Regions from separate parts of the Carnimonas bestiolae genome, predicted to be linked through region 2. Evidence: predicted binding sites of a transcription regulator. Region 2 holds the regulator's gene; each other region holds the start of a gene.
What was found. Region 2 encodes LexA, which represses DNA repair genes until DNA is damaged. Its sites were predicted from a motif close to TACTGTNTANNTANACAGTA; they were not measured.

Region 1: the regulator LexA is predicted to act here: its motif matches at 2,002-2,021, upstream of recN (DNA repair protein RecN).
Region 3: the regulator LexA is predicted to act here: its motif matches at 1,810-1,829, upstream of R84865_RS12685 (YqiA/YcfP family alpha/beta fold hydrolase).
Region 4: the regulator LexA is predicted to act here: its motif matches at 1,293-1,312, upstream of imuA (translesion DNA synthesis-associated protein ImuA).

The regions. Positions count from the first base shown of each region.
Region 1 covers NZ_JBPCZK010000005.1:161,654-164,864, reverse strand. The annotation lists gene dnaK (molecular chaperone DnaK) at 1-1,022, opposite strand, end outside; gene grpE (nucleotide exchange factor GrpE) at 1,200-1,787, opposite strand; gene recN (DNA repair protein RecN) at 2,067-3,211, shown strand, end outside.
Region 2 covers NZ_JBPCZK010000001.1:331,127-334,337, forward strand. The annotation lists gene nagZ (beta-N-acetylhexosaminidase) at 30-1,058, opposite strand; gene lexA (transcriptional repressor LexA) at 1,527-2,183, shown strand; gene R84865_RS01555 (hypothetical protein) at 2,460-2,702, opposite strand; gene R84865_RS01560 (DUF6586 family protein) at 2,908-3,211, opposite strand, start outside.
Region 3 covers NZ_JBPCZK010000013.1:56,266-59,476, reverse strand. The annotation lists gene parE (DNA topoisomerase IV subunit B) at 1-1,049, opposite strand, end outside; gene R84865_RS12685 (YqiA/YcfP family alpha/beta fold hydrolase) at 1,071-1,667, opposite strand; gene pgi (glucose-6-phosphate isomerase) at 1,850-3,211, opposite strand, start outside.
Region 4 covers NZ_JBPCZK010000004.1:71,408-74,618, forward strand. The annotation lists gene R84865_RS06685 (Y-family DNA polymerase) at 1-579, opposite strand, end outside; gene imuA (translesion DNA synthesis-associated protein ImuA) at 599-1,234, opposite strand; gene R84865_RS06695 (helicase HerA-like domain-containing protein) at 1,716-3,211, opposite strand, start outside.

The DNA of each region.
Region 1 (3,211 bases), on a different contig from region 2:
CCCACCAGAATAACGTCGTCGATGTCGGACGCCGACAGATCGGCATCAGCCAATGCAGTTTTGCATGGCGCCAGCGAGCGCTGAACCAGATCTTCTACCAGCGACTCAAGCTTGGCACGAGTAACTTTGACGTTCAGGTGCTTGGGACCAGTGTTGTCTGCAGTAATGTACGGCAGATTGACGTCGGTTTGCGGCGCGGAAGAAAGCTCGATCTTGGCTTTTTCAGCCGCTTCTTTCAGGCGCTGCATGGCAAGCGAATCACCCGACAGATCGATACCGCTGTCCTTTTTGAATTCGCTGACCAGATAGTCGATCAGTTTGGTGTCGAAGTCCTCACCACCCAGGAAGGTGTCACCGTTGGTCGACAGCACTTCGAACTGCGTTTCACCGTCAACGTCAGCCACTTCGATGATGGAAATATCGAAGGTACCACCGCCCAGGTCGTAAACCGCGATGGTTTTGTCACCGCGAGACTTGTCCATGCCGTAGGCAAGCGCAGCCGCAGTAGGCTCGTTGATGATACGCTTAACATCGAGACCCGCGATGCGACCGGCGTCTTTAGTTGCCTGACGCTGGTTGTCGTTAAAGTAAGCCGGCACGGTAATAACCGCTTCGGTTACTTTCTCGCCGAGATAATCTTCGGCGGTTTTCTTCATTTTCTTCAGCACTTCAGCGCTGACCTGCGGCGGAGCCATTTTCTGGCCTTTCGCTTCAACCCAGGCATCGCCGTTGTCGGCTTCCGTGATGGTGTAAGGAACCAGCTTGAGGTCCTTCTGCACTTCAGCATCGCTGAACTTACGACCGATCAAGCGTTTGACCGCATACAGCGTGTTGTTGGGGTTGGTGACTGCCTGGCGTTTGGCAGACTGGCCTACCAGCACCTGTTCGTCGTCGGTATACGCAACGATGGAAGGCGTAGTACGAGCGCCTTCAGCGTTTTCGATAACGCGTGCCGAGTCGCCATCAAGTACTGCCACACAAGAGTTGGTAGTACCAAGGTCAATTCCGATAATCCGTCCCATAGATTTCACCTCGATTCCGATTCGCTTGGCGGTGTGCACCACCAATCAACATGTATGTTTGTTAGTACGGCGTAGGGGAGCCTTGTTGCTAGCTGCCTTTGCCGTTCGACTGCTTGGGTATATAAGGGCGCTTGATAGCGTTTCAAGGGCCTTACGTTAACAACGCGCCAAAACTGCTCAGGGTGCTTTGCTAACAACCACCATCGCTGGGCGCACCACGCGGCCATTGAGCGAATATCCCTTCTGCATTACGTCGATTACCGTGTTGGGTTCGACATCAGGATTGGGCACCATCGTCATTGCTTCGTGGTACTGCGGATCGAAGGGCTCGCCTTGCGGATCGAACACCTCAACGCCTTGTTTCTGCAGAGTGTTTTGCAGCATATCGCGGGTCATCTTCACCCCTTCAAGGTGAATCTCGTCGGTGCCCTGCGTTTGCATGGTATCGAGCGCCTTCTCGAGGCTATCGGCGACCGGCAGCAGCTCCTTGACGAACTTTTCGAGCGCGAACTTGCGCGCCTTTTCAACATCTTGGGTGGCACGCCGGCGTGAATTTTGCGCTTCAGCCGCCGCACGCAGCGCTTGATCCTTCGCTTCGGACAGCTCTGCTTCCAGCGCTTCGATGCGCTGTTCAAGCGCAGAGCCGCCTTCCGCGCCCTCTTCTACGACACCTTCAACAACGTTTTCATGCTGATCTTCAGCCTGCTGAAACTCGCCAGTAACGTCATCTTGAGGATGGCTATTCTCTTCTGGATTCCGCGACATTGGTTTCTCCTGAATCGTCTAGTTACCGCTCGCTAGCTGTATACGGTAACGCTGAACTGCTGCGCGCTTCGGCCAAACCGCCCCGCTGCGGCGCTTGAATAAGTTGACACACATAGAATGGGGTTGACGGCGCCAATCTCAAGACGGTGATTGCTCGAAAGCCGGATAAAAAAGACTGTATATTTTTCCATGTGGCGTGTTATAAACACCCAATAACTGTATACATGAACAGGCGCATTACTCCCTACGTTCGCCATTCAGGCCATCAGGAGAAGATCAATGCTGACTCAGCTTTGCATCCGCAATTACGCGATTGTCGACCATCTGGAGCTCGACTTCAGCCACGGTATGACCGCAATTACTGGTGAAACAGGAGCAGGCAAATCGATTCTGCTGGGGGCACTGTCGATGTGCCTTGGCGAGCGCGCCGAAGGCGGCAGCGTGCGTCACGGGTGTGAACGGGCCGAATTGACGGCTCGGTTCGATCTATCGCGCCTGAACGCCGCTCGAGCCTGGCTTGATGCCCGCGAATTGGATAGCAGCGAGTGTCTACTGCGCAGGGTAGTTTCCGCGAACGGACGTACCCGCGCATGGATTAACGGCACACCGTGCACACTGACCGATCTTAAGGCGCTCAGTGAATTGCTGATCGACGTGCACTCACAGCATGCGCATCAATCGTTGCTGCGCGAACAGCAGCATCAGCTACTGCTCGATGAGTACGCAGGTGTTACCGCACAGGTTGCTGAACTGCGCACCCTCTACAAAGAGTGGTCGCAGGCACGCAAACGTCTAAAACAGGCGCAGGAGAACGGCAGTGAAGCTCAGGCGAGACGTCAACTGCTGCGCTATCAGGTAGAAGAATTGGACCAGTTGGCATTGGCCGAAGACGAGCTTCACCATCTGGAGCAAGAGCAAACGCGCCTCGCTCATGCTGAACAATCGCGTCAGCAGGCACAGTTGGCGCTGCATTGCTGCAATGATGATGAGCAGGGAGCAGCGGCAAGGCTGGCGCAGGCGAAAAGCGCTCTGATGGAATTGCCGCGCACCAACAGCGATGCTATCGCCAGCGCTCTCGCAATGATCGAAGAAGCCAGCATTCAACTGGATGAAGCGAGCAGCGAGCTGTCACACTTCATTGATGGCGAGGAGCTCGATCCCGAGCGACTGGCATTTGTTGATGAGCGACTGGCCGACGTGCACCGAATTGCCCGCAAGCATCATGTGATGCCCGATGAAGTGGTCGCTTTACACACTCGGCTGGCAGCTGAACTTGAGCAGTTGGAAATGAGCGACGACGACCTCGAGTCGCTCAGTGTGAAAGTGCGCGAGCTGCGTGACGAATGGCGAGCGCTGGCACAGCAGGTATCGGAAGCGCGCAATGCTCACGCAGAAGAGCTGGCACAGCAAATACAGCAGCAGCT
Region 2 (3,211 bases):
CAGCCTCCGTTGTAGTGCTAGGATACCACTCAATAGCCGTACTGAGCAGCCAGCGCGGTTAAACTATCGTGCGCGTGCTGCCAGCGCGGCAGCGCCTTGAGCACATCCAATGAAGGCAGCGGCTGGGTACGACGCAGCGCTGCGAGGCGCGCGGCCCGCTCATCCTCTGGAGCAACGCTATCGAGCACCGCACGCGCAGCGTCGCGATCATTGCACACCAACACTGCATCACAGCCCGCTTGCAGCGCTAGCTGAGCGCGCTCTACCGGCCCACCGGCGAAACTTGCACCATGCATCGATAAATCATCGGAGAGAATCGCACCGCTGAACCCAAGCGTATTGCGTAGATAATCGAGCCAGGCAGCGGAGAAGCCGGTCGGATTAGGATCGAAGGCGGGATAGCGCACGTGGGATGGCATCACCGCCGTCAGACGCGAGGCCAACTCAGTAAATGGAATCAGATCGTGAGCTTCAAGCGCCGCCAGCGAGCGCTCGTCAACCGGTAGCTCGAGATGAGAGTCTGCTTCAACCCCACCGTGACCGGGAAAATGCTTGCCTACCGACGCCATACCCCCCTCTTCGAAGCCATCGAGCAGCGCACCGGCCAGCGTGCTGACCTGTGCCGGCACCGGCGAAAACGAGCGCTCGCCAATCACCTTGCTGAGTTTCTCATCAACATCCAACACCGGCGCAAAGGAGAAATCGACACCGCAGGCTGCCAACTCTTGCGACATTAGCCAACCGCATTCGTGCACCAATGCCAGCGTTTGCTGCGGTTGTTCTGGATAGCGATGGCCAAAGGCGCACATGGGCGGCAGCGAGGTCAGTCCTTCACGCAGCCGCTGCACCCGTCCTCCCTCATGATCGACGCTGATCAGAATATCCGGACGCTGACTGCGGATGGCGTCGCACAGCGCTCGACACTGCGCGGGCGATTCCAGATTGCGTGCAAACAGCACCACGCCGCCCACCGAAGGATGCTCGAGCAGTGCGCGATCACTGTTATCGAGGGTTGTAGAGGCCACGTCGATCATAACGGGACCGAGAGCAACGCTCATGGCCATTCTCCTGACAGATAAATATCTGCGCTATTCTAGGCGCTGGCCGAAAGGGAGTCGAGGCACCCACAGTGGCCGTTAAAACTCCCGGCAAGCGCAGCGCTCGGCGCTCAATAAAACAGAGGCATCGCCCTACTGACCACATAAAGAGCGAACCATTCCCTGTTCGCGTCACCTTTATTAGTTCGGCCTGCGGTGGCGCAAAGTGCACTCATTCGTTGCCCGAGCCGTCTTTCGTGATTCGGCGACGACTGCGCAAAGTGCACTCATTCGTTGCCCGAGCCGTCTTTCGTGATTCGGCCACGACTGCGCAAAGTGCACTTATTCGTTGCCCTTTCCCTAATTCGTGATTCGGCCTGCGACATATAAAGCGCAGCCATTAATGATGCGTCGCCCGCTACTCCCCCTTGCGTTAGCGATAATACTGGATACAATTACAGTCATGGATTCCGCTTAGGCCAAACCGCTATGACCAAACCGCTTACTCGCCGCCAACAAGAAGTACTGGACCTGATCACCGGTACTCTGGCTACTCACGGTTACCCCCCCACTCGCGCGGAAATTGCGCAGGCGCTGGGGTTTCGCTCGGCCAATGCTGCTGAAGAACACTTGAAGGCGCTCAAGCGCAAGGGCGTGATCGAAATGATCCCCGGCGCTTCGCGAGGTATTCGCGTGGTCAATCAGGAGCCTGCCAGCGATGCTGCCGCTAACGAGCCCATCGAAGAAGCACAAGGGCTCGCCGTTATCGGTCAGGTGGCCGCAGGCAGCCCAGTACTGGCGACCGAGCATATTGATCGCTACTGCCCGCTGCCGGCCGACTTCTTCTCACCGCGAGCCGACTATCTGCTGCGCGTTAAGGGGCTGTCGATGCGCGACGCCGGCATTCTCGATGGCGATCTGCTGGCGGTTCACCGCACCAGCGAGGTGCGTAATGGTCAGATCGTGATTGCCCGGATTGGCGAAGATGTTACCGTCAAGCGCTTCGAGCGCTCCGGCAAGGAGATACGGCTGCTGGCAGAAAACCCTGACTTCGAACCGATCATCGTCGATCCCAGCGAAGGGTTTGATATCGAAGGGGTTGGCGTGGGCATTATCAGGGGCGACAACGGCCAAGGACTGCACTAATAGCCGTGAGGCACTGTACGGCCGGTGTGATCGCTGCGGCGGTGCGGCCGGCCGGCACCAATGCAGCATGGAGGGTCGCTCATCCACCCAGGACAAAGCGCCCTGCTATCTGCGCAACGAATAATCTGCCATGCGTCGTTTCGCAAAGCGCGTCGTTCGCTTACAGCGACAAAACGGCAATAAAAAAGGCAGCGTGAAAACGCTGCCTTTTTTGTCGCGTCGGCGTTGCTATTGGCCCAGCAGTGGCGACACGATGCAGAGACTTGCCGATGTGCTTCAGTGCACGGTGGTGTGATCATCCACTTCTTCGATCACGTCGCCTTCGTCCCACAGTCGAGTGCGCGTGATGGCGTGATCGATCATCTCCTTGGCCACCTGAAAGCGCGAGGTGCGCAGCAACTCAAGTGCTTCAGAGGAAAAACGCACCGACACCAGCGCATCTCCGGCGCCTTCGGAAGGACGGAGGACAACTTCACCATCGGCCAATTCCACAATTTCCAGAATAGCGGTATCGGACATTTCATCACCTCGTCCTGTTGATCAATAGGCGGTGCGGGCAAGCATCCGGCGGACGAATGCCGCGGAGCAGCGATCGAAGGTTCGCTTGGCAAGCGCCATTAAAGAGCGCGCAGCGGTACCCGTCACCGAGCGATGGTGTTTTCTCAACGGAATCGCATCATCGAAAGGAGACGTATTCTATCACCACGTTAAGAATAGCGACAGATCACCATTCGAGGCTACTCTCCCGCAGCTCGTTTAGCAGCGCTTTTAAACGCTGCAAACAGTGCTCCAGTGACAGCTTTTGTGCATCGCTCGCAATGGTGGCGCTGCCAGCCGCGTAAGCGCCGGAAGCTGCCTGAGGTGCATAGAGCGGATGATCAAACAGCACCGATAGCTCACCGCCCGGCAGCAGCTGCTGCGACAAGCGGCGCAGCTCGGCGCTGTCATCAGCGTGCTCGCGCAGGTACGAGCGCCAGTCGTCGACGACCGTTCCCGCTGGCGAACATTCGATAACCGCAGAGTGTAGC
Region 3 (3,211 bases), on a different contig from region 2:
TCCTTCACCGCCGCCGCAACAATCGACGCCACCGTGCGCGACGACAGCCGCTCCTTGGTCTGCCCCGCAAACTGTGGATCGTGCATTTTCACCGACAGCACGAAGGCGATGCGCTCCCACAGGTCATCGCCGGTCAGCTTGACGTTCTTGGGAATCAGATTGCGGTATTCGCAAAACTCTTTCAGCGCCTCGATCAACCCGCTACGTAAGCCGTTGACGTGGGTTCCGCCCAGCGGCGTGGGAATCAGGTTGACGTAGGACTCCTGCACTCCCTCTCCGCCTTCGGGCAGCCACTGCAGCGCCCAATCGACATGGTGATCATCGTCTTCGGCATGCCCCAGCACCGGAGAACTGGGCAGCAGTTCGAAGCCGTCGAGCGCTTGCGACAGGTAATCCTTCAGGCCATCGGCGTACTGCCACACGGTATCGCTACCGTCGGTATCGAACAGCGTTACCTTAAGGCCAGGGCACAGCACTGCCTTGGCGCGCAGCAAATGGCGCAGCCGTGTTACCGCGACCTTGGCACTGTCGAAATAGCTGGCATCGGGCCAAAAGCGCAGCAGCGTGCCGCTGGCACGCTTGGGTGCGCTGCCAATCTCGTGCAGCTCCTCGACCTTCTCACCGTTCTCGAAAGCAATTGCCTGACGTACGCCATCTCGCCACACCTCAATTTCGAGCCGGGTGGAGAGCGCATTGACCACCGAGACGCCCACCCCGTGCAAACCGCCGGAGAAGCGATAGCTATCGTTGGAAAACTTACCGCCGGCGTGCAGCCGCGTCAGAATCAGCTCGACACCACTCACCCCATGCTCGGGGTGAATATCGGTGGGCATCCCACGGCCGTTATCCTCGACCTCAACGCCGCCGTCGTCGCGCAGACGCACGACAATCGCATTGGCGTAGCCGGCCAGGGCTTCGTCGACGCTGTTGTCGACGACCTCTTGTACCAGATGATTGGGACGAGCAGTGTCGGTGTACATCCCGGGGCGTTTACGCACCGGGTCAAGGCCCGAGAGGACCTCAATGGAACTGGCGCTGTATTGGCTCATGTGGCTCAAATAATCAGGGTGTTAAGACAAATGAAAGTGGGCGAGCACATTGGGCAACTCCCCCACATAACTCTCCAGCGCGTGATCACCTTCGGGATCGACCTTGAAAGTAGCGCCTTGGTAATACGCGAGCGCCTGACGATAGTCGAGCACTTCATCAACAGCGCCCAGCATAACAAGATAACGCTCGGGTGCAGTGGTTTGCGCAGGCTCCATCTCGCGCAGTTGGTCAACGAAGTGCGCTTCGACCACCACCTGGGAACCGTTGGTTTCGTTGACGTGGGTTTGGTCCACCCACTCACGGGCGAACACCGCCGGATGCACCGCCGGATTGATTAACGCCACCGACTTGATGCCTCGCTGCTCGGCGGCGCAGGTAGCATAGAAGCCCCCCATCGAACTGCCAATCAGCCCAAGCCCGCGCGCCTCTTCTTCGGACAACCCATCGATAATAGCATCGATCTGCGCCATCGCTGTGGCGGGCTCGGCGTCGAGCTGCGGCGCAATGAAGTTGACCGGCGTGCTCAGGGCCTCGATGGCGTGCCGAGTAGCCTGCGCCTTGAACGAATCAGGCGAGCTGTTAAAGCCGTGTAAGTAAAGAACCGTGTTAATACTCATACACATCCATGACCAAGCGTTAGGTAGAAAGTGCCCGTGCCGGTTAAGCATAGATATTCCGCAAAAAAGCTGCATCAATCGTGGCGACTGATGCAGCTTTGGTGGCTGTAAGGCCTGAACTCACCGCGTTAGACGCACAAAATACTGTATACGCAAACAGTGTTCAGGCTCAAGCACTATTGTTACGCCTTGCGAGCAATTTCAATCAAATGACGGGTTGAGTCGTCGAGCTCATCAAGACCTTCACCGGTAATCAGGTTCTGCTCGGTTTCGGTGGCAATTTTCTTACCGAGCTGCACGCCCCACTGATCGAAAGAGTCGATGTCCCAGATAACGCCCTGCACAAACACCTTGTGCTCATAGAGCGCTACCAGAGCGCCGAGGGTTTCGGGATTTACCGAATCGATCAGCAGCGTAGAGGAAGGCTGGTTGCCCGCGTAGCGCTGATACGGAGGCGGTGTCTGTTCGCTCTTGACCGCGTCGTCGCCGAGCATCAGCACGCGCGACTGCGCAAAGCAGTTGGCCAGCGCTAGGCGGTGCTGAACCTTGAAGCTTTCGCGCAGCGCATCGTTGTCGATTTCGTCGTAGCGGTTGAGCGGCGCAATGAAATCGCACGCCACCTTCTGAGTGCCCTGGTGCAGCAACTGATAGAAGGCGTGCTGACCATTAGGACCGACTTCGCCCCAGATAATCGGGCAGGTAGAGTAGTCAACCTGCTGACCAGCGTTGGTCACCGACTTACCGTTGGATTCCATTTCGAGCTGCTGGAAATAGCCCGGCAGGGATTTCAGGCGGCCGTCGTACGGCAGCACCGCCAGCGAGCGAATATCGAGGAAGTCAACGTTCCAGACGCCGGCCAGCGCGAACAGTACCGGCAGGTTGTCTTTGAGTTCAGTGGTGCGGAAGTGCTCGTCCATTTTGTGCGCACCCGCCAGCAGGCGCTGGAAGTTCTCGATGCCCACTTCGATAGCGATGCCCAGACCAATGCCGCTCCACAGCGAGTAGCGACCGCCGACCCAATCCCAGAACAATACCTGGTTTTCGGGCGCGAAGCCCCATTCGTCCATCTTGTCGGCCTGAGTAGACACGCCAATAAAATGGTTGGCCTTGAGCTCAGGCTCTTGCGCACCGGTACCCAGATTCAGCCAGGTCATCGCGGTATCAGCGTTGGCCTTGGTGTCGATGGTGGTAAACGACTTCGAGGAATAGATGAAGATGGTGGTTTCAGGGTCGAGCTTGGGCAGAATGTCGGCCAGCTGAGTGCCATCGATAGTGGAAGCAAAGTGAACAGCCACCGGATTGGAAGACTCGGCACGGAAACCGCTGAGCGCGTTGGACACCATCAGCGGGCCAAGATCAGAGCCGCCTACGCCCAGATTGACCACGTCAGTAACGGTTTTGCCGGTAACGCCTTTCCAGCTACCGGAGTGCAGTTTTTCGACCAGTTCCGCCATGCGCTCGAGCGACTTGTGCACGTCGGCCACTACGTTCTGCCCTTCGACTTCCAGATCATCGCTGGCGGGCTTACGCAGAGCTGTGTGCAG
Region 4 (3,211 bases), on a different contig from region 2:
GGTAATGCCCATGCGGGCCAGCGCCGCTACGTCGTCGCTGTTGAGTCCACTGTGCGCCAACGGTAGCGGGGCCAGCCATTCAAGCCATTGCTCGTGGCTGGCAACGGCATAGCCATCGACGGCATTGCACAGAATACGGGCCGCTAACGGATAAGGCGCCGCGTTCAGCCGGTACTCAAGGCCCAGCGTATCCAGCGCACGCCGCATGCGCTGCTCAAGTTCGGGCCAAGGCCCCAACAGCGGCAGACTGCTGGCCACTTCGATCAGCAGCGCATCGCCCTGATACAGCGCCACTTGCGAACTAAAGTGCCCGGCCCAGTTAGCCAGCAGCTGTAGCAACGCCTGAGTACGTTCGGCGTCATGGGGTTGAATCACCAGCTGATGACAGCGCGCCCGCGCAGCAGCAACCGCCATGCCCGGCTCAATGCCGCTGGCACGAGCAGGCGTATTGGCACTGTGGACACGGCGGCGCTGTGCGGGGCCGTCGATCAGAATCAGCGGCGCGTGTGGCTGTGGCTGATGGCGCAGCACCGCATCGAGTGCCAGCCGTGGGAAATAAAGAGCGACCCAGCGCAGCATGCTTTTACCCTGTGCTCCGTTAGCTCAGCGCCACGGCTGTCGCAGCAGGACGCGCACCGCGGCATTTCAGCACCGATAGCGTGCGGCCCTGCAGTAACAGCCGCACCACCGCCGGAGAAGCCTGCTGCTGAGCAGCTTGCCGACGCCACACGAAGGCATGGGCGCTGCCGCTGTCAGCGGCACTGTGCAGGCGCCGCAGCGCCGTTGCGCTGGCACGCTGCGGCCAGCATAGCACCGCCCCGCAGCAGCCAGAGCGCAGGCACTGTTCGGCGGCCCACAGCACGTCGTCGTCGTTGCAGTCGAGCAGCGTTACCCACTCCAGTGACACCCCTGCCCTGGCCCAGGCGTGCGCACAGGGCAGCCACGGAGGCGCAATCAGCACCACCGGACTGCGCTGCTGCGTCAGCCGTGCCAACAGCGGCCACAGCAGCGCAAGTTCACCGAGGCCAGCGCCATCGGCCAGCAGCTCGATCAGCCCCTGACGGGGCCAGCCGCCCGCCAGCTGACGATCAAGCTCGCGATGTCCGGTGGCCAGCGTTTCGCTAGCCGCTTCCGACGCCGCATGACGCCGCCCCGTCCACAGCTGCTGACTGTTCATCAGTTGCTGTAGCGCGTCGGTATGTGTGGCGCGGCGCGAGGTGCTGTGTATCGACATGACGTGTTACCTAAAAGAGCCTGCACTAATAGGTGTAGTTTGTACGCTGTTTGTTAATAGCTGTCTATATATACAGTATTCAGAAACGACATATAGCCTGCCATCGCTGCGATATGGCTCGCACTTCGTCTTTCATGTCAGTGAGATAGCGCGCGTCGGAGTGAGAGTCATGCGAATAGCGCAGCAGAGACGTACCTTGCGCTACTACATGCGGGCTGCGGGTAACGTGGCTGCACACTAGGGCGGCAGCGCTGGCTTCTCGCTAACGCTGCTGAAAAAGGAAGGAAGGCTACAAACAACAAGCGCAGTGCTGTCGATCAGCCCTGCGCTTGGAAAGGGATGGCGGTAAAGGACGCGCCGTGCAACGCGGGGGCGGGCCCCTTTTAGAAGCCTCTGTAGCGAGCCTATGGCTCTATAGGCACGGCTCCGCCTCAGTTACAGAAGGCGAGCAACGGCTCGCCAAACCGCATGCCACGCGTCGTTACTTGCGTCGCGTTAGATTACCAAACAGCCCGCGCACCAACTGACGACCGCCCTGCTTCAGCACGCTTTCTACCACACCCTGACGACCATGGGAGCCAAACAGCACGCCTTTCAGTTCGTCGGTCCAGCTCGAGGAATCGCCGCTCTGCTTGCTAGCGCTCGACTTGCCATCGCTCGACTTCTTCGCGCTCTCGCTAGCTGCCGCGCCGCTCTCCTGCGACTCGTCGTCACCGCTCTTCTGCTCCGCTCGCTTGGCCAGCAATTCAGCCGCTGATTCGCGATTAACGGCGGTGTCGTATTTATCACCGAACGGGCTGTCGGCCAGCACCTGTTGACGCTCTTCGTCACTGATCGCGCCCATGCGGCAGCGCGGCGGAGCGATACGGTCATGCTCTACTGGCGTGGGTACGCCGTTGTCGTCCAGCAGCGATACCAGTGCTTCCCCGGTGCCTAGTGCCGAGATCGTCTTCTTCACATCGAGCTTGGGATTTTCGGGGAAGGTTTCTGCTGCCGTTTTGACCGCTTTCTGATCGCGAGGCGTATAGGCACGCAGCGCATGCTGGATGCGGTTACCCAACTGCCCCAGCACCGGCCCCGGCATATCGTCGGGAAACTGCGAACAGAAGTAGACGCCAACCCCCTTGGAGCGAATCAGACGCACCACCTGCTCGATACGGTCCATCAACGCATCGGGCGCATCGTCGAACAGCAAATGAGCTTCGTCGAAAATAAACGCCAGCTTGGGTTTGTCGGCATCGCCCACTTCAGGCAGTTGCTCGAAGAGCTCGGACAGCACCCACAGCAGGAAGGTGGAATAAAGGCGCGGCTTCAGCACTAGCTGATCGGAGGCAAGAATATTGATAACGCCACGCCCATCGCTGTCGGTGCGCATCAGGTCGTCAAGCTCCAGCGCAGGCTCACCAAAGAACTGCGTCGCGCCCTCTTTTTCGAGCCCCAGCAGCGAACGCTGGATGGCCGCCACGGTTTGCGCACTGATCAGGCCGTACTCTTCAGAGAGCGCCTTACGCTCCTCGGACACCAGCTTGAGGATGGCGCGCAGATCGTCGAAGTCGAGCAGCAACAACCCTTGATCGTCGGCAACCTTGAAGGCAATTTCGAGCACGCTGGACTGGGTATCGTTCAGCTCCAGTACGCGACTGAGCAGCGTCGGTCCCATTTCACTGATGGTCGTACGTACCGGATGCCCTTTCTTGCCGTAGATGTCCCATAACACCGTGGGGCTCGCTTCGGCGGCATAATCTTCGATGCCCATCGCCTTGGCGCGCTCCACCAGCTTGTCGTCACCCTTGCCAGGCATCGACAGGCCCGCCACATCGCCTTTCACGTCGGCCATGAAAACCGGTACGCCGATCCGCGAAAAGCCTTCCGCCAGCGTCATTAGCGTAACGGTTTTGCCGGTACCGGTAGCGCCCGCCACCAGACCGTGGCGGTTGGCATACTTGGGTTGCAGCAGCGCGGTGACATCGCTGTCGA